2 regions of the Roseateles sp. So40a genome follow, and region 1 is predicted to be linked to the other one. Evidence: predicted binding sites of a transcription regulator. Region 1 holds the regulator's gene; the other holds the start of a gene.
What was found. The regulator NrdR, encoded in region 1, represses ribonucleotide reductase genes. The targets are predictions, from matches to a motif close to CACNANATNTNGTG.

Region 1 (11,432 bases):
CGGATGGCTCAACGCCCGTCATGAGGCCCGCGTCGAGGCGTCGGGCGACGTGCTCGCGCTGATGGCCGAGCCCGAGGCGATCACCCGCGCCACCGCGGTCGATCCCAAGGAGCTGACCCGCCAGCAGGCGCTGGTGGCCAACTACCTGGCCCGCCGCTACCGCGTCGCGCCGGAGCCCGTCAGCCGCCTGGTCAAGGAAGCCTGGGACGTCGGCCAGCGCGCCCGCGTGGAACCCACGCTGATCCTGTCGATCATGGCGATCGAGTCCGGATTCAACCCGTTCGCCCAGAGCGCCGTCGGCGCGCAGGGCCTGATGCAGGTCATGACGCGCGTGCATGACGACAAGTACGAGGCCTTCGGCGGCAACCTGGCCGCCTTCGACCCCGTGACCAACCTGCGCGTGGGCGTGCAGGTGCTCAAGGAATGCATCCAGCGCGCCGGCAGCCTCGAGGAAGGCCTGCGCCGTTACGTCGGCGCGGCCAACCTGCCCGACGACACCGGCTACGCCAGCCGCGTGCTGGCCGAGCAGGACCTGCTCAAGGCCGTGGTCCAGGGCCGCAACGTCAGCCCGTCCGCGCCGCGCCCCATCCGAGAGCCGGCGTCCGCGCCCGCCCCCACCGGCGAGCAGGTCGCCATGACGGCCGCGATGCGCTGATCGCGTCGTCGCGCTGCTCCTCCGAACGGGCCCCGCAAGGGCCCGTTTTTCATTGGCGAAGGCGATCCCGAGACGATCCGAGGCGATCCCGGAATGGGGGACGCGGCTTTGCCGGCGGCTGCGCCGTGCCCCGGTCCGGTGCGGCTACACTGCACGCTTCGCGCAACTGGCGATCAGGGCGCCCTGCCGGTGATGATTCCTTCACCGACCAGGCGTCGCCCGAGGTGGGTCACCACCGGGAAGCGCGAGCGGCTGGGAACGTCCCCCGGCTGTCCGTGCCGTTCGCCTGGGCCGCCGTCGTTCCGGTATCCAACGCCGCGTCGATCCTGACCGCGCCGTTGCGTCGCCGGCCGGGCGGCACCAACCCTTGAGCCGACATCATCATGTTTGACCGCACCCAACAGACCCTCGCCAACGTCGACGCCGAAGTCTTCGCCGCCATCCAGCAGGAAACCCGGCGCCAGGAAGACCACATCGAGCTGATCGCCTCGGAGAACTACACCTCGCCGGCCGTGATGGAGGCGCAGGGCAGCCAGCTGACCAACAAGTACGCCGAGGGCTATCCCGGCAAGCGCTACTACGGCGGCTGCGAATACGTGGACATCGTCGAGCAGCTGGCCATCGACCGCCTCAAGCAGCTCTACGGCGCCGAGTTCGCCAACGTGCAGCCCAACAGCGGCTCGCAGGCCAACCAGGGCGTGTTCTTCGCGCTGCTGCAGCCCGGCGACACCATCATGGGCATGAGCCTGGCCGAAGGCGGTCACCTGACCCACGGCATGGCGCTGAACATGAGCGGCAAGTGGTTCAACGTCATCTCCTACGGCCTGGACGCCAAGGAAGAGATCGACTACGACGCGATGGAAGCGCTGGCGCGCGAGAAGAAGCCCAAGCTGATCATCGCGGGCGCCTCGGCGTACTCGCTGCGCATCGACTTCGAGCGCTTCGGCAAGATCGCCAAGGAGATCGGCGCGTACTTCATGGTCGACATGGCGCATTACGCCGGCCTGATCGCCGCGGGCGTCTATCCCAACCCGCTGCCGCACGCCGACGTGGTGACGTCGACGACCCACAAGAGCCTGCGCGGCCCGCGCGGCGGCATCATCCTGACCAACGACGAGGCGATCGCCAAGAAGATCAACTCGGCGATCTTCCCCGGCATCCAGGGCGGTCCGCTGATGCACGTGATCGCCGGCAAGGCCGTCGCGTTCAAGGAAGCGCTGACGCCCGAGTTCAAGGCCTACCAGCAGCAGGTGGTGGCCAACGCCAAGGTGCTGGCCACGACGCTGATCGAGCGCGGCCTGCGCATCGTCTCCGGCGGCACGGACAGCCACGTGATGCTGGTGGACCTGCGCCCCAAGAACCTGACCGGCAAGGAAGCCGAGGCCATCCTGGGCGCCGCCCACATGACCTGCAACAAGAACGGCATCCCCAACGATCCGCAGAAGCCGATGGTGACCAGCGGCATCCGCCTGGGCACGCCGGCGATGACCACGCGCGGTTTCAAGGAAGAGCAGGTCCGCAAGACCGCGCACCTGATCGCCGACGTGCTGGACAACCCGCATGACGAGGCCAACCTGGCCCGCGTGCGCGACCAGGTGGCCGAGCTGACGCGTCAGTTCCCGGTCTACCGCTGAGCGGAGCCCGCGGCGCATGCGTTGCCCCTTCTGCGGTCACGGCGACACGCAGGTCTCCGAGACCCGGGAGTCCGACGAGGGCGACGTCGTGCGTCGCCGCCGCCGCTGCCAGTCCTGTGACAAGCGATTCACGACCTATGAGCGCGCGGAGATCGCGCTGCCCATGGTCGTGAAGAAGGACGGCACGCGGGCCGAGTTCGACATGGGCAAGCTGCGCGCGTCGATGACGCTGGCGCTGCGCAAGCGGCCCGTCAGCATCGAGCAGATCGACGCGGCGCTGGAGCGCATCCAGGAGAAGCTGCTGAGCAGTGGCGCGCGCGAGATCCCCTCGACCAAGCTGGGCGAGCACGTGATGCGCGAGCTCAAGCGCATCGACAAGGTCGCCTACGTGCGCTTCGCGTCGGTGTACCGCTCGTTCGAGGACGTCGACGAGTTCCGCCAGCTGATCCGGGACATCTGAGCGCCCGGCGTCGCTGAAGGCGCCGGATCTGGCGCCGAACCTGACGTCGTTGTCAGGTTCATCCCCCAAAGGCCGGCCCCCTTCAGCGGGCCGGTTCTTCCCACCTGAAGGCGAAGCGCCGCGAGGCGTGTCTCCCTAGAGTTCCTGGCAACTCTTCGGGAGATTCGTCGTGCCTTCTTTCCGTGATGTCGCCTCCACCTCGCCGGGCCACAGCCTGATCGAGATCCTCGTCTGCGTCGCCCTCGTGGCGGTGGTGACCCTGCTGGCCGGGCCCGACCTGCGCGACTGGCTCTGGCGACAGCGGCTGGACAACGCGGCGCGGGCGGTGCTCGGGGACCTGCAGCTCGCGCGCAGCGAGGCCATCCAAGGCGCGCGCAACGTGACGCTGCGATTCGGCGGCGACGAGTCCGGGCTGCTCGGCAGCGGCCGCTGCTACGTGCTGCACACCGGACCGCTGGGCGGCTGCGGCTGCCGCATGGACGCGCCGCCGCAATGCGGCCCGGGCGCGCAGGCCATCAAGCAGATGCGCTGGACACGCGAGCGCGGTCAGGCGGAGGTGCTGTCCAACGTCGGATCGATGCTGTTCAGCGGCCGGCAGGGCACCGTGTCGGTGGCCGGCACGGTGGAAGTGCACATGGCCGGCATCGGCTCGGTGCGGCATGTCGTGGGCATCACCGGCCGGGTGCGCAGCTGCACGCCCGATGCCGCGCTCAACCGCCTGCCGAGGTGCGCATGATCCGCAGCCCCTCCTCTGTCCTGAGCCGGAGCCGGAGCCGGGCGCGAGCGTTCTCGATGGTGGAGCTGCTCGCGGTGCTCGCGATCGTGGCCGTGCTGGCCGTGCTGACGCTGCCCACCTTCCGCGACCGCGTCCTGCAGGGCCGCCGCGCCGAGGCCCGCGACGCGCTGCTCGCGGTGCAGCTGGCGCAGGAACGTCATCGGGCCAGCCACCCGCGGTATGCCGATCGCCTCGAGCCACTCGATCGCCCCGCGACGACGCCCAGCAGCTTGTACCGGGTGCGCATCGTCCACGCCGATGCGACGAGTTACGCGATCGAGGCCAAGGCGCAGGGCAGCCAGGCCAGCGACCGGCGCTGTCGCGTGCTGGCCCTGCGCATGCAAGCGGGCGAGATCCAGCTGACCGCGTTCGACGATCGCGGCGCCGAGCAGGCCGACGCCTGCTGGCCACGGTGAGGGCCGTCCGCATGCGCCGACAACTTCCACCGCCCGCGCGGCGCTGCCTTCGCGGCTTCACGCTCGTCGAACTCATGACCGCGCTCGCGATCAGCCTGATGCTGATGTCCGGCGCCCTGGTGATGGCCGGCGTCCAGTTGGGCGAGCACCGCCGGCTTCAGTTGGAGACCCAGGTGCAGCAGGAGCTGCGCGGCACGGCCGAGCTGATGCTGCGGGACCTGCGTCGCGCCGCGTTCTGGGACCGCAGTCCGGAGGGCGTGTGGCGGCTGGACGGCCCCGCGCCCGAGCCCAATCCCTATGCGGACCTGATGCTCGAGGACGCCGGACAGCGCGTCTCCTACAGCTTCGCGCGAGACGGCAGCGTCCCCGGTGGCGACAGCGTCCGCGAGACCTCGGGCTTTCGGCTGAACGAGGGTCGGATCGACCAGCTCATCGCCGGACGTCACCAGCCGGTGACCGACCCGGCGCTGCTGCGGGTGCGCGACTTCGAGGTCCGCGTGTCATCGCTCAAGCGCGATCTGACCGACGTCTGCGGAAGCGGAAGCGGAAGCGGAGGCGGAAGCGGAGGCGGAAGCGGCTGCGGTGCCGGGCCCTGCGGCCCCGCGCTCCTGAGCCGCCAGGTCGAACTGATCCTCGACGCGGAGGCCGCCCACGACGCGCGCGTCCGCCATCGCCTGACCGTGCGCGGCCTGCTGCGCAACGTCGTCCTCACTGGAGCCTGTCGATGAACCCGCCCCGCCCTCCCCACACCCGTCCAGCCTGCAGCGCCCCGGCGCGCGGGCGTCCGGAGCGGCGCCGTCGGCAACGCGGCCTCGGCACCTTGGCGGTCTGCGCGGTCCTGCTCGGCGTCCTGGCGCTGGGCGCGGCCTGGGCCGCCCGCCAGTTGACGACGGCCCAACGCGTCTCGGCCAACGACCACCGCGCGGCGGTCGCCTTCGAGGTCGCCGAGGCGGGCTTGGCCTGGGCGGTGGCGATGCTCAATGCCGGACTGATCGACGACCACTGCCGATCCGCCTCCTCGGTGGGCGCCGCGGCGCCCCGGGACGCGACGGACTTCCGCCATCGATTCCTGCAACTCGGCGCCGACGGCCACTTCCGGGCACCACCGACGACGGGCGAGCCACCGGCTTGCGCCAACATCGCCCCACTGCGCTGGAGCTGTCGATGCGGACCCGGCGCGGATGCGGGTGCGCCCTCCGCCGGCATCGAGGGGACGCCCCCGTCGCCGCCGGATACGCAGGAGGGTCCGCGGGACCAGCCTCGGTTCAGCCTCCGCTTCGTTGACGCGGGCGCTCCGGGCCAGCTCACGCTGATCGCCCGTGGATGCAGCGACCGGCGGCGGGACTGTGACGACCTCAGCGAAGGCCCCGTCGGCCAGGCCGAGACCGCGCAGCACCTCGCGCTGCTCAGCGCGCTGCGCCGACCGCCGCCCACGGCCCTGGTCGAGGGGCCGGACAGCTTCTCGCAGCACTTCGGCATGCCGCCGGCGCGTTACCGCAGCCAGCCCGCGGTGACGCGCCTGCGCTGCCGGGACGACTGCGAGGCGGTCCTGGCCCAGGCGCTGGCGCGAGGCCGGCGACTGCTCTGGATCGAGGGCGATGCCCGGCTCGCGCGCTGGCCCGAGGGCGTGCTCGATGGCACCCCGCTGGTGCTGATCGTCGAGGGGCGGCTGGAGCTGTCCGCGCCCGGACATGCGCAAGGCCTGCTGTTCGCGCGCGACGGCATCACCTGGCACCCGCCCGCGAACCTGGGCAGCTCTTGGCGTGGGGCGCTGATCAGCGAGGGACGCATCGATCTCGCCAAGCAGGTCACGCCGACCCACGACGCCGCGGTGCTCTATCGCATCCACCGGCAGATGGGCAGCTACCTGCCGGTGCCCGGCGGCTGGACCTCGACGCGATGACACGCCCGAATCCGCCCCACCCGCGCGGGATCACCTTGATCGAGGTCCTGCTTGTCATGCTCCTGTTGGCCATGGGCGCGGCCGGACTGATGACGCTCCAGGTCCGGCTGCGAATGGCCGCCGATGCCAGCCGTCACCACGACCAGGGTCTGCGCCTGGCCCGCAATGAACTGGAACGCTGGCGCTGGCGACCAGAAGCCCCGGCCCCCGCGCTGACCTGGGAAGGGCCGGATGCCGTCTTCGACGCCGAGGGGCTGTCCGCGACCGACGCCGAGGCGCTCGCTCAGCCCGGCCCGGACTTGCTGCCGCTGCGCGCGGTCCATGTGCGCGTGGCATGGACCGGGCGCGACGGGGTACGGCGCTCGCTGTGGCTGGACACGCTGATGCCCCTGACCGATCCGGCCCTCTCGGGCGTCCTGATGCTCCCCTCGGAAGCCCCCCGCTAGACTGCGCGCCATGCCTGACGACACCGCTGACACCGCCAACATCGCCAACCTGGCCGACGCCGCATTCCCGGCCTGGTTCGCTTCTCCAGGTGCCCTCCGCTGCTCGGAGCGCGGCGCCTCACGCGACGCCTCTCGCGATGACCACTGGATGGCCGAGGCGGTCCGGCTCGCGGAACTCGGCATCGGCCTGACCGATCCCAATCCGCGCGTGGGCTGCGTGATCGTCGATGGCGAGGGCCGCGTGCTCGGGCAGGGCCATACGCAGCCGGCAGGCCAGGCGCACGCCGAGGTGATGGCGCTGCGTGACGCGCAGTCCCAGGGCCGGGATCCGCGCGGCGCCACCGCCTACGTGACGCTGGAACCCTGCGCCCACCACGGCCGGACGCCGCCCTGCTGCGATGCGTTGATTGCCGCGGGCATCGCACGGGTGGTCGTGGCGCTGGGCGATCCCAATCCGCTGGTCGCCGGCGAGGGCCTGGCCCGCATGCGCGCGGCGGGCATCGCCGCCGAGGTGCTGCCCGAGGACCATCCGTCGGCGGTTGCCGCCCGGGAACTCAACATCGGTTTCCTGCACCGGATGCGCACCGGCCGCCCCTTCGTGCGCATGAAGATCGCGGCATCGATCGACGGCCGGAGCGCGCTGGCCAACGGCGTCAGCCAATGGATCACCGGGCCGGACGCCCGCCGGGATGGCCATGCGTGGCGACGCCGCGCGGGCGCGGTGCTCACCGGCATCGGCACGGCCCGCGACGACGACCCGCGGCTGGACGTGCGGGAGGTCCCGACCACGCTGCAGCCGCGGCGCGTGCTCGTGGACTCCCGGCTGGAGCTTTTGCCGCAGGCCCGGCTGCTGGACCCGCCCGGCCAGTTGCTGATCTATCACTCGCTGGCGGCACCGGGCGAGCGCGGCGCGGCGCTGGTCGAGCGTGGCGCGGAACTGGTCTCGGTCGCCGATCCGGTCCGCGGCAAGGTCGACCTGGCCGCGGCGATCCTGGACCTGGGCCAGCGGCAGGTCAATGAACTGCACATCGAGGCCGGGTACAAGCTCAACGGGTCGCTGCTCAAGGCCGGGCTCGTGGACGAGCTGCTCGTCTATGTCGCGCCCAAGCTGCTCGGTGAAGGGCGCGGCATGGTGGACCTGGGCGGGCTGACCGCCCTGGATCAGGCGCCCGCGCTGCGGTGGGTGGATGTCCGGCCGGTGGGGGGCGACCTGCGCCTGAGGCTCAGACCGGTCCCGGCCTGAATCCCTGCCGCACCGCCTCCCGGGCCGCCCCGCCTACAATCGCGCCCATGCCTATTTCACCGATTCCCGAGCTGGTCGCCGAACTGGCGGCCGGCCGCATGGTCATCCTCGTGGACGAGGAAGACCGCGAGAACGAGGGGGACCTCGTGCTCGCCGCCGATCACGTCACGCCGGAAGCGATCAATTTCATGGCCAAGCACGGCCGCGGGCTGATCTGCCTGACGCTGACGCGCGAGCGCTGCGAACAGCTGCAGCTGCCCCCGATGGCCACGCGCAACGGCACCAAGCACGGCACGGCCTTCACCGTGTCCATCGAGGCCAAGACCGGCGTCACCACCGGCATCTCCGCGGCGGACCGCGCGCGCACCGTCCAGGCGGCGGTGGCCAAGGGCGCCGTCGCCACCGACCTCGTCCAGCCGGGTCACATCTTCCCGCTGCAGGCGCAGGACGGCGGCGTGCTGATGCGCGCCGGCCATACGGAAGCGGGCTGCGATCTCTCGCGCATGGCCGGCCTGACGCCCGCCGGCGTGATCTGCGAGATCATGAACGACGACGGCACGATGGCGCGTCTGCCGGACCTGGAGATCTTCGCCAAGGAACACGGTCTGAAGATCGGCACCATCGCCGACCTGATCGAGTACCGCAGCCGCAACGAATCGATCGTGCAGCGCATCGCGCAGCGTCCGCTGGAGACCCGCGAGGGCCGCTTCGAGTGCCACGTGTTCCGCGATCGCTCGAACAACGTGCACATGGCGCTGGCGCTGGGCGAGTGGCATCAGGACCAGGAAGTGCTGGTGCGGGTGCATGAGCCTTTCTCGGCGATGGACCTGCTGGACGCCGGCCGTTGCGGCCACAGCTGGCCGCTGCCGCAGGCGCTGGCGGCGATCCAGCGCGAGGGTTCGGGCGTGGCCGTGCTGCTGAACTGCGGCGAGGATGCCGATGCGCTGCTCGCGCGGCTGCAGCCCCCCGGTGCCGAGGAGCCCCGTCAGACGATGGACCTGCGCACCTACGGCGTGGGCGCGCAGATCCTGCGCGAGCTCGGCGTGCACAAGATGAAGCTGCTGGGCAGCCCGCGCCGCATGCCGAGCATGACCGGCTACGGACTGGAGGTCACCGGCTTCCAGGCGGCCCAGGTCGACGTCAACGACAAGAACTGCTGAGCCGAGGACCGCATGCAAGGATCTGACAAGGGTCAATCGACCCAGCTGGACGGACGCGGTCTGCGCGTGGGCATCGTCCAGGCGCGTTTCAACGACGCGTTGACGACGGCGCTGGCCAAGGCCTGCCTGGGCGAGCTCCAGCGGCTGGGCGTGCAGGACGCCGACATCCGTCACGTGACCGTGCCGGGCGCGCTGGAGGTGCCGGTGGCGCTGCAGGCGATGGCGTTCAGCGGCCGTTTCGACGCGCTGGTGGCGCTGGGCTGCATCATCCGCGGCGAGACCTACCACTTCGAACTGGTGGCCAACGAGAGCGGTGCCGGGGTCACGCGGTTGACGCTGGATCACCGTCTGCCGATCGCCAATGCGATCCTGACGGTCGAGAATGAAGAACAAGCCTGGGCCCGCGCCGAGGACAAGGGCCGCGATGCCGGAACGGTCGCCGTCGAGATGGCGCAGTTGCTGAAAGAACTCAAGTGAATACCAAGGACACCTCCTCCCCCGCCGGCAAGCCCGCGGCCAAGACCGGCGCGAAGCCGGGTGTGAAGAAGGCCCCGGCCAAGTCGGCCCGCCGCCGCTCGCGCGAGCACGCGCTGCAAGGCATCTATCAATGGCTGGTGACCGGTGACGACATCGGCGTGATCGACGCGCACACGCGCGAGCAGGACGGCTTCGAGAAAGCCGACCGCGGTCATTACGACAAGCTGTTCAATGGCGCGATCGAGGAAGCGGCGGATCTGGACGTGGTGCTGGCGCGCCATGCGGACCGCAAGACGACCGAGCTGTCGCCGATCGAGCACGCGATCCTGATGATCGGCGCGTACGAGCTGAAGAACTGCATCGACATCCCCTACAAGGTCGCGATCAACGAAGCGGTCGAGCTGGCGAAGTCCTTCGGCGGCACGGACGGTCACAAGTACGTCAACGGCGTGCTGGACCGCGCGGCGATCGATCTGCGTCCCGTCGAGGTCAAGGCCGCCCGCGGCTGATCCCTCCGCTCACCGCGCCCAGGGCCCGAGGCTTCACGCCTGCGGGCCCTTGTTTTTTGCGCGCCCCATCCTTTCTGAAGCAAAACTACAGCCGCAGACGCTTCAGACCGCCACAACCGACCTTCCTTGTCCCTTGCGATGTCCCTCAGACGGAGGACATGTAGCGATACTCCGGGCTTTCACCAGTCAAACATGTAGTTTTGCTTCACTAGCATCCGCCCACCTTGACGGAGGGCTCGGACATGCACGGTGGAGCGGATGTGGGGAGGCGCGGCGCGCGCCATGGTCTGAAGGCTCGCTTCGGCGCTTGGGGCCATGGGGTCCTCATGGCCCTCGCGGCCTTGATGTTCGGGATCGGCTTGAGCGCCTGCGGCGGGGGCGACACCGAGCTCGCGAAGGTCCAGTCCGCCCAGGCGGCGCAGCCTGCCGATGAGCACGGCGTGACCACGCTCACCACGGTGCCCGACGCCGCCGGCACCCGCGCCCGCACGGCCGCGGTCGCCTCGCCTGAAGCTCCCGCCACCTCGCTGCGCGTGCACTACCGCCGCTCCGATGGCAACGCCGCCGGCTGGCAGATCCACACCTGGGACGCAGCGCAGAGCCCCAACTGGAACGGCGGCTGGAACGCCGCCGGCAGCGACGACTTCGGCGTCTACTACGACGTGCCGCTCGCCGCGGGCAGCGGCACCGTGGGATTCCTCTTCCACAAGGGCGACGACAAGGACAACGGCGGCGCCGATCAGAGCCTCGTGCTGCAGTCCGGGGCCAACGAGGTCTGGCGCCTGCAAGGCGACGGCACCACCTACACGAGCAACCCGCTGGGTCAGCCCGCGCCCGACCTCACCACGGTGCGCGTCCACTACAAGCGCTTCGATGCCGGTTACGCGGCGTGGGGCCTGCACCTGTGGAACGGCAGCGGCCTGAACGCCGCCGCCCTGCCCGCTGGCGTCACCATCGACCAGTGGAGCCAGCCCGTCGCGTTCAGCGCGATGCCCGGCTACGCCGCAGGCACAGGCACCAACGGCGATGAGATCGTGTTCGACCTCCCCGTGCTCAATCCGCAAGGCGACGCGAGCCGCAAGGCCCTGGAGTTCATCATCCACGGCATGCCGCCCAACGAGAACAACAAGGACGGCCGCGACAACAACATCCGCGTCGAGTTCGGCGCGCTCACCGTGCAGAACCGCGTCGGCCACATCTGGCTGGTCGAGGGTGACGCCACCGTGTACACCGCCGCGCCCGACCTGCGCCAGGTCTCCAGCACCGACGCCCGCGCGGTGTGGCTCAACAAGACGCTGGTGAAGTGGCCGCGCATGGCGCCGGGCGCCAGCGTGCGGCTGTATCACTCGGCCACCGGGCAGATCAGCGTCAGCGCGGGCGCGGCGGTCAGCGGCGCCGACGGCTTCGTCGTGCTCGACACCTTCACCGGCTCGGTGCCCGAGGCCGACGCCACGCGATTCAAGTACGTCGCCAGCGGCGCGGTCTTCGCGGTGCGCGCGGCCGACATCGCGCGCCTGCCCGCGTTGCATCAGCAGCAGCTGGTGCTCGTCGAGGTCGATGCCGACGGCAAGGTGCGCAACGCCACGACCGCGCAGATCGCCGGCGCGCTCGACGATCTCTACGCCGCGGCCTACAACGTCCCCGACCTCGGCGCCGTCGTCGCCAACGGCTCGACGAACTTCAAGGTCTGGGCACCGACGGCGCAGAACGTGCAGCTCGTCCTGACGGCGCCGATCCCGGGATCGACGCTCACC
Region 2 (11,432 bases), 2.9 Mb from region 1:
GCCGCAAGTGAGCGGGCGCGTCGGCGAGAGCCGGCGCTCTTTCCACGCTGTACGAAAGCGAAGAAGGCTCCCGAGGGAGCCTTCTTCGTTTGGTGACGTTGCTGCCTACAGCAGCTTCTCCAGGGGGAAGCCGATCTCGGCTTCCTGGTTCCTGTATTCCTTCTTCAGGAACTCGAAGAACTCGGTGAGGTAGACGTAATGCTCCTCGTGTTCGGAGCGGTCGCGAATGGTCTCGCTTCGAAGCAGCCCCTCCTGGTAGATCACAGCGTCGCGGACCGCGGAGATCAGCAGTGCGGCGTAGGGGTTGGGGATGGAGATCATGGTTTGGCCCTTCGGCCTGCCCACCGGAAACCGACCACGCCCCCGGCAATCAAGCAGATGAGCATGAAGGCAAGGGCGGTCATGAAGGCGTCGCCGATGTCGGAGTCCGACTTGATATGGCGAGGGCCATACCAAAGGGCGAAGAGCTCGACGAGCCCGTAGGACGCGAGGGCAAGAACGATCGCTCCAGTGATGGCGAACAGGAGGCGTTGCATGTTGATTGCTTGTTGACCGAGCATTCTGCAAATGGCGCTAGGTCGGTTCACGTGACAAAGGTCAGGCAGGAACGCGGTGGTCCTGGTCGGATCAGCATGCATGGAACCCCAAACGGAAAACCCCGCAAGCCTTGCGACTTGCGGGGTTTCGTATTTGGTGGCGCTTCAGGGATTCGAACCCCGGACCTGCGGATTATGATTCCGTCGCTCTAACCGGCTGAGCTAAAGCGCCTTGCGAAGAACGCGACTATAGCAAAGTTTTCGAAGACAATGCAAGTCCCCGCCGATCTCGGCGAAAAAAGTTCGGCGCGCGAGTCCCACTCGACCTCTCCATGTTCAGCTTCCTCAAGAAAAAACTCGGCTTCGGCTCCTCCGAACCCGCGCCCCCTCCGGCCCCAGAGACCGCCCCCGCCGTCGAGCCCGTCCAGGCTCCGGCTCCAGCGGCTCCCGCGCCTCAGATCCCGATCCCGGCCACCGTCGCCGCGCCCGCGCCGGTTTACGTTCCAGCACCCACCCCCGCGCCCGCTCCGGTCGTGGCTCCGGCTCCCGCGCCCGTCGCGCCACCCGCACCGATTCCCGTCGCCGCGCCGGAACCCGAACCCGCGCCGCGTAAGAGCTGGATGGACAAGCTCCGCCAGGGCCTGCGCAAGACCGGCTCCAGCATCTCGCAGGTCTTCACCGGCACGCAGATCGACGACGCCCTTTATGAAGAGCTCGAGGCCGCGCTGCTGATGGCCGACGCCGGCGTGAAGGCCACCGAGTTCCTGCTCGAGGACCTCAAGCGCCGCGTCAAGGACGCCAAGGTCACCGACCCGCGCGCCGTCCGACAACTGCTCGTGGACGCGCTCGCCGAGCTGCTCCAGCCGCTGCAGCGCCAGCTCGTGATCGGCGAGCAGTCGCCGATGGTCATGATGGTCGTGGGCGTGAACGGCGCCGGCAAGACCACCAGCATCGGCAAGCTCACCCGCCATCTCGCCGACGCGGAAGCCAACGTGCTGCTCGCCGCCGCCGACACCTTCCGCGCCGCCGCGCGCGAGCAGCTCGCCGTCTGGGCCGATCGCAACCGTGTGCAGATCGTCAGCCAGGAAGGCGGCGACCCGTCCGCCGTCACCTTCGATGCCGTCGTCGCCGGCAAGGCGCGCGGCTGCGATGTCGTCATCGCCGACACCGCCGGGCGCCTGCCCACGCAGCTCCACCTGATGGAGGAGCTCAAGAAGATCAAGCGCGTGATCGGCAAGGCGCAGGAGACCGCGCCGCATGAGGTGCTGCTCGTCGTCGACGGCAACACCGGCCAGAACGCGCTGATGCAGGTGAAGTCCTTCGATGACGCGCTCGGCCTCACCGGCCTGATCGTCACGAAGCTCGACGGCACCGCCAAGGGCGGCGTGCTCGCGGCCATCGCGCGCGAGCGCCCCATCCCCGTCTACTTCATCGGCGTGGGCGAGAAGCTCGAGGACCTGCAGACCTTCGACGCGCGCGAGTTCGCGCAGGCGCTGCTCGAGTGAGCCACGAGGTCCTCGGTCGCAAAACCGTCGAAGGGCGGTGGTGGTCGGGGACGGTGAGGTATGAGGTTTCGGCGCTGGCCGCCGGGGCCTCATACCTCGGCGGCCAACGCACCGAACGGTGAAGGCAACAAACGAAAAGGGCTCCCGCGGGAGCCCTTCGTCTTACATCGGGAAGCCGCCGCCTCCGCCTCCGCCCATCAGGTTCTTCAACCCGCCCATCTTCTTCATCATCTTCATCAGGCCGCCGCCCTTCATCTTCTTCATCATCCCCTGCATCTGGTCGAACTGATTCAGCAGGCGGTTGACCTCCTGGATCTGGACCCCGGCGCCGGCGGCGATGCGGCGCTTGCGGCTGGCCTTGGACTTGCCGTCCATCAGCAGCGAGGGTTGACGGCGTTCCTTCGCGGTCATCGCGTTGAGGATGCCTTCCATGCGCTTCATGTCGCGCTCGGCCTTGTCCATGTCCGCCGCGCCGGCCTTGGCCGTCATCTGCGTGGGCAGCTTGTCCATCAGGCCCGACAACCCGCCCATCTTCTTCATCTGCGAGATCTGCGCGAGGAAGTCGTTCAGGTCGAAGCCGTCACCGGACTTGAGCTTCTCGGCGAGCTTCTGCGCCGCCTCGACGTCCACGCCCTTCTGGACTTCCTCCACCAGCGCGACGATGTCGCCCATGCCCAGCACGCGGCCTGCGTGACGATCCGCGTCGAAGACCTCCAGCCCGTCGATCTTCTCGGACACGCCCGCGAACTTGATCGGCGCGCCGGTGATCTGGCGCACCGACAGCGCCGCGCCGCCGCGCGAGTCGCCGTCCAGCTTGGTCAGCACGATGCCGGTCAGCGGCAGCGCCTCCTTGAAGGCCTTGGCCGTGTTGATCGCGTCCTGGCCCTGCATCGCGTCGACGACGAACAGCGTCTCCACCGGCTTGAGCGTGGCGTGCAGGTCGCGGATCTCGGCCATCAGGGCCTCGTCGATCGCGAGCCGGCCGGCCGTGTCGACCAGCAGCACGTCGAAGAAGTGCCGCTTGGCATGGTCCAGCGCCGCCAGCGCGATGTCATGCGGCTTCTGGTCAGGCGCGGACGGGAACCATTCGGCGCCCGCCTGCTTCGTCACCGTCTTCAGCTGCTCGATGGCGGCCGGCCGGTACACGTCCGCGGACACCGTCAGCACCTTCTTCTTGCGCTTCTCGGTCAGGTGCTTGGCCAGCTTGGCGGTCGTCGTCGTCTTGCCGGCGCCCTGCAGGCCGGCCATCAGGATGATGGCGGGCGGCTGCGCGGCGAGGTTGATGTCGGCGATGCCCTCGCCCATCGTCGCGGCCAGTTCCTTGTGGACCACCGACACCAGCACCTGGCCGGGGTTCAGCGAGCCCACCACCTCCTGGCCCAGCGCCTTGTCCTTCACGCGGGCGATGAAGTCGCGCACCACAGGCAGCGCGACGTCGGCCTCCAGCAGCGCCATGCGCACCTCGCGCAGCATGTCCTGCACGTTGGACTCGGTGATGCGGGCCTGGCCGCGCATCGTCTTCACGAGCCGGCTCAGTCGATCGGTCAGGTTGGAAGCCATCGTATTGGCGCCCGCGGAAGCAGGCGCTCGTCATTACACTTTGAGGATGATTTTATCGTCCGCCTCCGCCGAGCCCAGCGGCCTGCTCCTGGCTGCCCTCAGCGCCGCCGGCGCGGTGGCCTATGCCGTCGCCGCCGCGCTCGCGCATCTGCGGCCCCGCACCTGGCGTTCGGTGCTCGTGCTGGCCTGGCTGCTGCACCTCGCCGCGCTCATCGTGGACATCGGCGGCATCGGCGCCGCGCCGGTCAACGGCGGCCATGCGGCGCGGTTCGGATTCGCCCCTTCGCTGTCGATGACGATCTGGCTGGTGACCGGCGTCTACCTCGTCGAGAGCCGCTTCCTGCCGCTGCCCTCCGCGCAACGGCTGCTCAGCGTGCTGGGCCTGCTGGTGATGCTGGTGGCCTGGGTATTCCCGGGCGAATACCGGCCGCAGGCGGGTTCCCCCTTGGCGCCGCTGCACTGGGCGATGGGTCTGGCGTCGTACGGCCTGTGCGGCGTGGCGGTGATGCACGCGGTGATGCTCAATCGCGCGGAGCGCCAGATGCGCGCGCAGAAGGGGCAGGGCGCGCCGGCGTTCGGCACGCCGCTGCTGCGCCTGGAGCGCCTGACCTTCCAGTTCGTGACCGCCGGCGTGGTGGTGCTGTCGCTGGCGCTGCTGCTGGGCGTGGCCTTCACGCCGCAATGGCGCTGGGATCACAAGACGCTGTTCTCCGTGATGGGCTGGGTGGTGCTGACCGGACTGCTGACCGGCCGGCACGTCTTCGGATGGCGCGGCAAGCGCGCCACGCGCTGGTTGTACTTCGGCGCGGCGCTGCTGCTGCTGTCCTATGCCGGCTCGCGTTTCGTGCTCGAGGTCGTGCTGCAGCGTCCGCCGGTCTGAGACGCCAGATGCCGCCGATCCCGTCTTCGACCCCGATCCCAATCCCAATCCCGACTGACCTGACCTCACCGACCCTCGCATCGTGATCAAGCTCCTTTTCTGGATCGTCCTGTTGGCGGTGGTCGCCTTCATGTTCGGCTTCAAGCGCGGCCGGCCGGTGGAGCGCGACCGCGCCGCAGCCACGCCGCCCGCACCCCCGGCCGCACCGCCCGCGCGCACGCTCGAGGACATGGTCAGCTGCGCCGAGTGCGGCACGCACCTGCCCGCCAGCGAGGCCCTGCCGGGCCGCGGCGGCCAGTTCTGCAGCGCGGCGCACCGAGGCGCGCACGAGGCCCGCCTGGCCGCCTCCGAGCGCGACCGCGCCTCGGGCCCCTCGGGCACACCGGGCGGATGATCTCCGGATTCCGCATGTCCAGCCCCGGCACGCCCGGCGCCATCAGCGCCAGCACCATCCAGCGCTTGTTCCGCGCGTTCATGGGCGCGCGTGCCGCGCTCGGTCTCGCGTTGCTGGCCACGCAGTCGCTCGCGGGGCTGATGGGCTCCCGGCCCACCGGCTGGGTGGCGCTGATCTCGTTGATCTACGGCGTGCAGACGGTGCTCGCCTGGCTGCTGCCGCGCTGGTTCGGCGGCGGCGACGTGCCCGCGAAGGGCCGCACCGGCCTCACGCCGCGCCAGTTCCTGGTCAGCATCGGCGTGGACGTCGCGCTGTTCACGCTGCTGCAGGTGCGCGACCCCGGTGGCACCTACGGCGCGCTGTTCTTCATGCCCGCGCTGATGGCCGGCGCGCTGCTGCCGCGCCTGCGCGCGCTGGGCTGCGCGGCGGTGCCCAGCCTGGTGCTGCTCGCGATCTCGGGCTGGGCGGTGTTCTCCGAGCACGACGGCGCGCTGCGCATCAGCCAGGCCGGGTTGATCGGCTGCGGCCTGTTCGTCGTCACGCTGCTGGCCAATGAGATCGCCAGCCGCCTCGCCCGCGAGGAACGCGCCGCGCGCGGCAGCCTGGAATACGCCCGCCAGCAGGCCGACCTGAACCGCCTCGTCATCGAGGAGATGGAGGAGGGCGTGGCCGTCGTCGACCGCCGCGGCCTCGTGCGCACGGCCAACCCGGCGGCGCGCGTGCTGCTCGCCGAGGGCGCGTCGCTGCGGCCGGGTTCGTTCCGGCTGGACGCGACACCGGCCTGGAAGCCGCTGCTGCGCGCGATCGAGAAGGCCTTCGCCGGCGAGCACTGGCCCGAGGCCGGGCGCGACCTGGTGCTGGAATTCGGCCGAGGGTCGCGGCGCTCGCTGCGCGTGCGCATGCGCTTCACGCTGCGGCCGCTGGACGGCGATGACCTGTGCGTGCTGTTCCTCGAGGACAACAGGCTGCTGGAGGCGCGCAACCGCCAGGAGAAGCTCGCGGCGATGGGGCGCGTGTCGGCCGGCATCGCGCACGAGATCCGCAACCCGCTCACCGCGATCGCGCAGGCCAACGCGCTGATGGCCGAGGACCTGGCCAGCGACCCGCGCCTGGAGCCGCTGACCCGCATGGTGGCGTCCAACGTGGAACGGCTCAAGCGCCTGGTCGACGACGTGATGGAGGTCGCGCCGGGCATCGCGCCGGTGGCGCTGACGCTGGCCGCCGCGCCGCTGGTGCGCGAGTACTGCGCCGACTGGGCCGCCACGCAACGCCTGCCCGTCGACGAGACCGGCCCGCTGCGCCTGGACATCGCGCAGGTCGCGCGCGACGGCTCGCTCGTGAGCTTCGAGCCTGAGCACCTGCGCCGCGTGCTGATCAACTTGCTGGACAACGGCCTGCGTCACGCCCGGCCTGGCCCCGGCTCGCTGCGCGTGCAGCTGGCCGACGAGGGCGAGTGGGTGCGGCTGTCCGTCTTCAGCCGCGCCGACGCCATCCCGCCGGAGGTGGAGCGACACTTGTTCGAACCATTTTTCTCGACGCGCAGCCGGGGATCGGGCCTCGGCCTGTACATTTGCCGCGAGCTGTGCGAGCGCTACGGCGCGCGCATCGAGTACCACCGCGTGAGCGCGGCCACGGAGGAGGGGGCGGATCTGTCGGCCAACGAGTTCCGCGTGCTGCTGCCGCGCGCGGTGTCGCCGTCGGCGGCGCTCGCCTCGATCCCGTCCGCGGCACCGGATTCCCATTTCCCCGATACCGAACTTCATGAGCGCTGATCCCCGCCTGCTGGTCATCGACGATGAGCCCGACCTGCGCACCCTGTACGAGATGACGCTGCTGCGCGAGGGCTTCGCGCTGGACAGCGCCGGGACCGTCGAGGACGCGCTGGAGCTGCTGGGCTCGCGCCGTTACGACGCGGTCATCACCGACATGCGGCTGCCCGACGGCAGCGGGCTGGACATCCTGCGTTGGCTCGAGCAGCAGGGCCGCAGCGAGCGCGCGCTGGTCATCACCGCCTACGGCTCGGCGGAGAACGCCGTCGAGGCGCTCAAGGCCGGCGCCTACGACTACCTGACCAAGCCCGTGGACCTGCGCCAGTTCCGCATGGTCGTGGCCTCGGCGCTGGGCCGCGCGCCCAAGGCCGAGGGGACCGTGCCCCGGCCGTTCTCGTCCGCCCCGGCGGCGTCGAGCGCCGCGGCCAGCTCCGCCAGCTTGGTGGCGCCCGTCTCGGCCACGGCCTACGCGCCGACCACGCCGGGCGCCTTCGATCCGCTGGCGTCGCGCGCGGTCGCGGCGCCCGCCGGGCCGCCCGCGCATGAGCGCCGCAAGACGCCGCGCACCCCGCCGCTGACCGGGTCGACCTCGGCGCTGGACCGGCTGGTGGGCGATTCCGCGCCGATGCGCCAGGTGCGCGAGTTGATCGAGAAGGTCGCGCGCAGCATGGCGCCGGTGCTGCTCAACGGCGAGTCGGGCACCGGCAAGGAGCTGGTCGCCCGCGCGATCCACGATGTCAGCGCGCGCCGCCCGCAGCCCTTCATCGCGGTGAACTGCGGCGCGATCCCGGAGCAGCTGCTCGAGGCCGAGTTCTTCGGTTATCGCAAGGGCGCCTTCACCGGCGCCAGCGAGGACCGCGAGGGCTTCTTCCAGGCCGCGCAGGGCGGCACGCTGTTCCTGGACGAGATCGGCGACCTGCCCATCGCGATGCAGTCCAAGCTGCTGCGCGCGCTGCAGGAGCGCTCGGTGCGGCCGGTGGGCGCGGTCGCGGAAATGCCGGTCAACGTGCGGCTGCTCAGCGCGACGCACAAGGACCTCGCGGCCGAGGTCGGCGCCGGGCGCTTCCGCCAGGACTTGTATTACCGGCTCAACGTGATCCAGATCCGCGTGCCGCCGCTGCGCGAGCGCATGGAGGACCTGCCCGCCATCAGCACCCGCATCCTGCAGCGGATCGCCGCGGATGCGGGCGTCGCGCCGGTGCCGGGGCTGACGGCGGCGGCCTTGGCCACGCTGTCGCGCTACAGCTTCCCGGGCAATGTGCGCGAGCTGGAGAACCTGCTGCATCGCGCGCTGGCCTTGTCCAGCAACGACGGCATCGACCTGGCCGATCTGGGCCTGCCCGACAGCGTGCTGGGCCTGGACGACGCGCCGGCCGAGACGAACGACTCGGCCGCGGAACCGCTGGGCGCGGCGCTGCCGGCGGAGGCCCGCGGCGATGCGGCGCTGCCGCCTGACCTGGCAATCTATCTGGACGAGGTCGAGAAGCAGATCCTGCTGCGGGCGCTGGAGCAGCACCGCAACAACCGCACCGCGGCCGGCGCGAGCCTGGGCCTGTCGCTGCGCCAGATGCGCTACCGCATGGCGCGCCTGGCGATCTCGGTGGGCGGCGACGAGGCCTGATCCTGGTCCCCGCGCATCGCCCGTTCGGGTGGCGGTTGCCGTTCGCTCACCAGCCCCATTGCGCGCATTGCGACCCATGACCCCACCCCCGGTGGCGACTCCGGGAAGGTCCTAGGGCGGGGTTGTCCTAGGCGGCGGGGACAGGGGATCGGGCTGTCATCTTCCTGCCATCGCCGAGGGCTCAGCAGTCATCGGCTTTCGCGCGCGTTTCCGGCCTGCAGGCCGCGCCAATCCTCACCCTCCGGACACGATGCGCGAATCCATCGGGGATGCGCGGGGTCAGGTCTCCCGGCTAGCCCAGCGCCTGTCCGACGTCAAGGGCAGTGACGCTACCGCTAGTTCCTTGAAGGTCCACCGACCACTAGATATAGTGTTTTGCATGCTATCCTGCTGACCTTCGCAAACACGGCGATGAATGCTCCATCAGAAGTCTTGCCCGCGCTGCCGACCCTCCGGTCGGACGCCCGGAATCACCAAGCCCCGGCGCATCAGCAGCATCGCGAACACCACCTGACCCCCTGATCGTTTGGCCCTTCGGAACCACCGGGCCGGGCGAAGCTTTCTTTGATTTCCAGACACCAGAACAGACGAGGATCCCATGCAGACAGTCGCCGCCACACCGACCGCTGAAACGGGCCTGGCCCAGGCTCCGCGCGAGTCAGCCGCCGCTTCGGCCAGCTTCCCGCAGCACCAGATCATCCGCCGCAACGGCGCGGTGGTGCACTTCGAGCCGAGCAAGGTGGCCGTGGCGATGATGAAGGCCTTCCTCGCGGTGCACGGCACCAGCGGCGCGGCCTCCGCCAGCGTGCGCGAGACCGTCGACGCGCTGACCGACTCCGTGACCCGCGGCCTGCTGCGCTCGCGTCCGGCCGGCGGCACCTTCCACATCGAGGACGTGCAGGACCACGTCGAGCTGGCGCTGATGCGCGGCGGTCACCACGAAGTGGCCCGCGCCTACGTGCTGTACCGCGAGCGCCGCACGCAGGAGCGCGCGCGCCAGGGCGAGCAGCAGCAGGCCGCCGTGCTGGAGTCCGGCATCTCGGTGACCGAGAACGGCGTGCGCGTGCCGCTGGACCTGAACAAGCTGGCCGCGCTGATCGCGTCGAGCTGCGAGAACCTGGGCGTGGACGTCAAGCCCGAGCCCATCCTGGCCGAGACCAAGCGCAACCTGTATGACGGCGTGCCGATCGACGAGGTCTACAAGGCCGCCATCCTGGCCGCGCGCACGCTGATCGAGAAGGACCCGGGCTACACCCGTGCCACCGCCCGCCTGCTGCTGCACACGATCCGCAAGGAGATCCTGGGCCAGGAGTACACGCAGGCCGACATGGCCACCAAGTACGCCGACTACTTCCCGGGCTTCATCAAGAAGGGCGTGCAGGCCGAGCTGCTCGACGAGAAGCTGGCGCAGTACGACCTGGCCAAGCTGGGCGCCGCGCTGAAGGCCGATCGCGACCTGCAGTTCGACTACCTGGGCCTGCAGACCCTGTTCGACCGCTATTTCCTGCACGTCGACGGCACCCGCATCGAGATGCCGCAGGCGTTCTTCATGCGCGTCGCGATGGGCCTGGCCCTGGGCGAGATCGACCGCGAAGCGCGCGCCATCGAGTTCTATGAAGTCCTGTCGACCTTCGACTTCATGAGCTCCACGCCGACGCTGTTCAACTCGGGCACGCGCCGCTCGCAGCTGTCGAGCTGCTACCTGACGACCGTGGCCGACGACCTCGACGGCATCTACGAGGCGCTGAAGGAAAACGCGCTGCTGTCGAAGTTCGCCGGCGGCCTGGGCAACGACTGGACGCCGGTGCGTGCGCTGGGTTCGCACATCAAGGGCACGAACGGCAAGTCGCAAGGCGTCGTCCCGTTCCTGAAGGTGGTCAACGACACGGCCGTCGCCGTGAACCAGGGCGGCAAGCGCAAGGGCGCCGTCTGCGCCTACCTGGAGACGTGGCACCTGGACATCGAGGAATTCCTCGAGCTGCGCAAGAACACCGGTGACGACCGTCGCCGCACGCACGACATGAACACGGCGAACTGGATTCCCGACCTGTTCATGAAGCGCGTCATCGAAGGCGGCGAGTGGACGCTGTTCAGCCCGTCGACCTGCCCGGACCTGCACGACCTGTTCGGCAAGGCCTTCCAGACCGCCTACGAGGCGTACGAGGCCAAGGTCGACCGCGGCGAGCTCAAGCTCTACAAGCGCATGCCGGCCCGTGACCTGTGGCGCAAGATGCTGACGATGCTGTTCGAGACCGGCCATCCCTGGATCACGTTCAAGGACGCCTGCAACGTGCGCTCGCCGCAGCAGCACGTCGGTGTCGTGCACTCGTCCAACCTGTGCACCGAGATCACGCTGAACACCAACGACAACGAGATCGCGGTTTGCAACCTGGGCTCGGTCAACCTGTCGCAGCATCTGAAGGACGGCGAGATCGATCAGGAGAAGCTGAAGAAGACCGTGGCGACGGCGATGCGCATGCTCGACAACGTCATCGACATCAACTACTACGCGGTCAAGAAGGCGCGCGACTCCAACCTGCGTCACCGTCCGGTGGGCCTGGGCATCATGGGCTTCCAGGACGCGCTGTACCAGCTGCGCGTGCCTTACGCCTCGGACGCCGCCGTGGCCTTCGCCGACCGCTCGATGGAAGCCGTCTGCTACCACGCCTACTGGGCATCGACCGAGCTGGCCGCCGAGCGGGGCCGCTACAGCAGCTACCGCGGCTCGCTGTGGGACCGCGGCATCCTGCCGATCGACTCGCTGGACCTGCTGGCCGAGGCCCGCGGCGGCTACGTCGATGTGGACCGCTCGTCGACGCTGGACTGGGACGCGCTGCGCGCCAAGATCGCCCGTGACGGCATGCGCAACAGCAACTGCGTGGCGATCGCGCCGACCGCGACGATCTCCAACATCATCGGCGTGGACGCCTCGATCGAGCCGTGCTTCGGCAACCTGTCGGTGAAGTCCAACCTGTCGGGCGAGTTCACCGTGGTGAACGAGCACCTGGTCCGCGACCTCAAGAAGCTGGGCCTGTGGGACGACGTGATGGTCATGGACCTCAAGCACTTCGACGGTTCGCTGCGCCGCATCGACCGCGTGCCCGAGGACCTGAAGCAGCTGTACGCGACGGCCTTCGAGGTCGACACCGTGTGGCTGGTCGAAGCCG

Region 2: a site for NrdR is predicted at 8,625-8,638, ahead of ACNI65_RS01410 (ribonucleoside-diphosphate reductase subunit alpha). Genes of this name have one in related genera too.

Annotation. Positions count from the first base shown of each region.
Region 1 covers NZ_CP182288.1:3,198,343-3,209,774, forward strand. Annotated here, with positions in the region: gene ACNI65_RS14545 (transglycosylase SLT domain-containing protein) at 1-655, shown strand, start outside; ZMP/ZTP riboswitch at 808-954, shown strand; gene glyA (serine hydroxymethyltransferase) at 1,039-2,289, shown strand; gene nrdR (transcriptional regulator NrdR) at 2,306-2,749, shown strand; gene ACNI65_RS14560 (pilus assembly FimT family protein) at 2,919-3,485, shown strand; gene ACNI65_RS14565 (type IV pilin protein) at 3,482-3,940, shown strand; gene ACNI65_RS14570 (PilW family protein) at 3,952-4,668, shown strand; gene ACNI65_RS14575 (PilX N-terminal domain-containing pilus assembly protein) at 4,665-5,843, shown strand; gene ACNI65_RS14580 (prepilin-type N-terminal cleavage/methylation domain-containing protein) at 5,840-6,289, shown strand; gene ribD (bifunctional diaminohydroxyphosphoribosylaminopyrimidine deaminase/5-amino-6-(5-phosphoribosylamino)uracil reductase RibD) at 6,300-7,532, shown strand; gene ribBA (bifunctional 3,4-dihydroxy-2-butanone-4-phosphate synthase/GTP cyclohydrolase II) at 7,580-8,692, shown strand; gene ribH (6,7-dimethyl-8-ribityllumazine synthase) at 8,705-9,169, shown strand; gene nusB (transcription antitermination factor NusB) at 9,166-9,678, shown strand; gene ACNI65_RS14605 (alpha-1,6-glucosidase domain-containing protein) at 10,005-11,432, shown strand, end outside.
Region 2 covers NZ_CP182288.1:305,350-316,781, forward strand. Annotated here, with positions in the region: gene ACNI65_RS01365 (hypothetical protein) at 106-321, opposite strand; gene ACNI65_RS01370 (hypothetical protein) at 318-536, opposite strand; tRNA gene ACNI65_RS01375 (tRNA-Met) at 692-768, opposite strand; gene ftsY (signal recognition particle-docking protein FtsY) at 869-2,041, shown strand; gene ffh (signal recognition particle protein) at 2,204-3,601, opposite strand; gene ACNI65_RS01390 (cytochrome C assembly family protein) at 3,648-4,481, shown strand; gene ACNI65_RS01395 (PP0621 family protein) at 4,564-4,875, shown strand; gene ACNI65_RS01400 (sensor histidine kinase) at 4,890-6,647, shown strand; gene ACNI65_RS01405 (sigma-54-dependent transcriptional regulator) at 6,637-8,265, shown strand; gene ACNI65_RS01410 (ribonucleoside-diphosphate reductase subunit alpha) at 8,864-11,432, shown strand, end outside.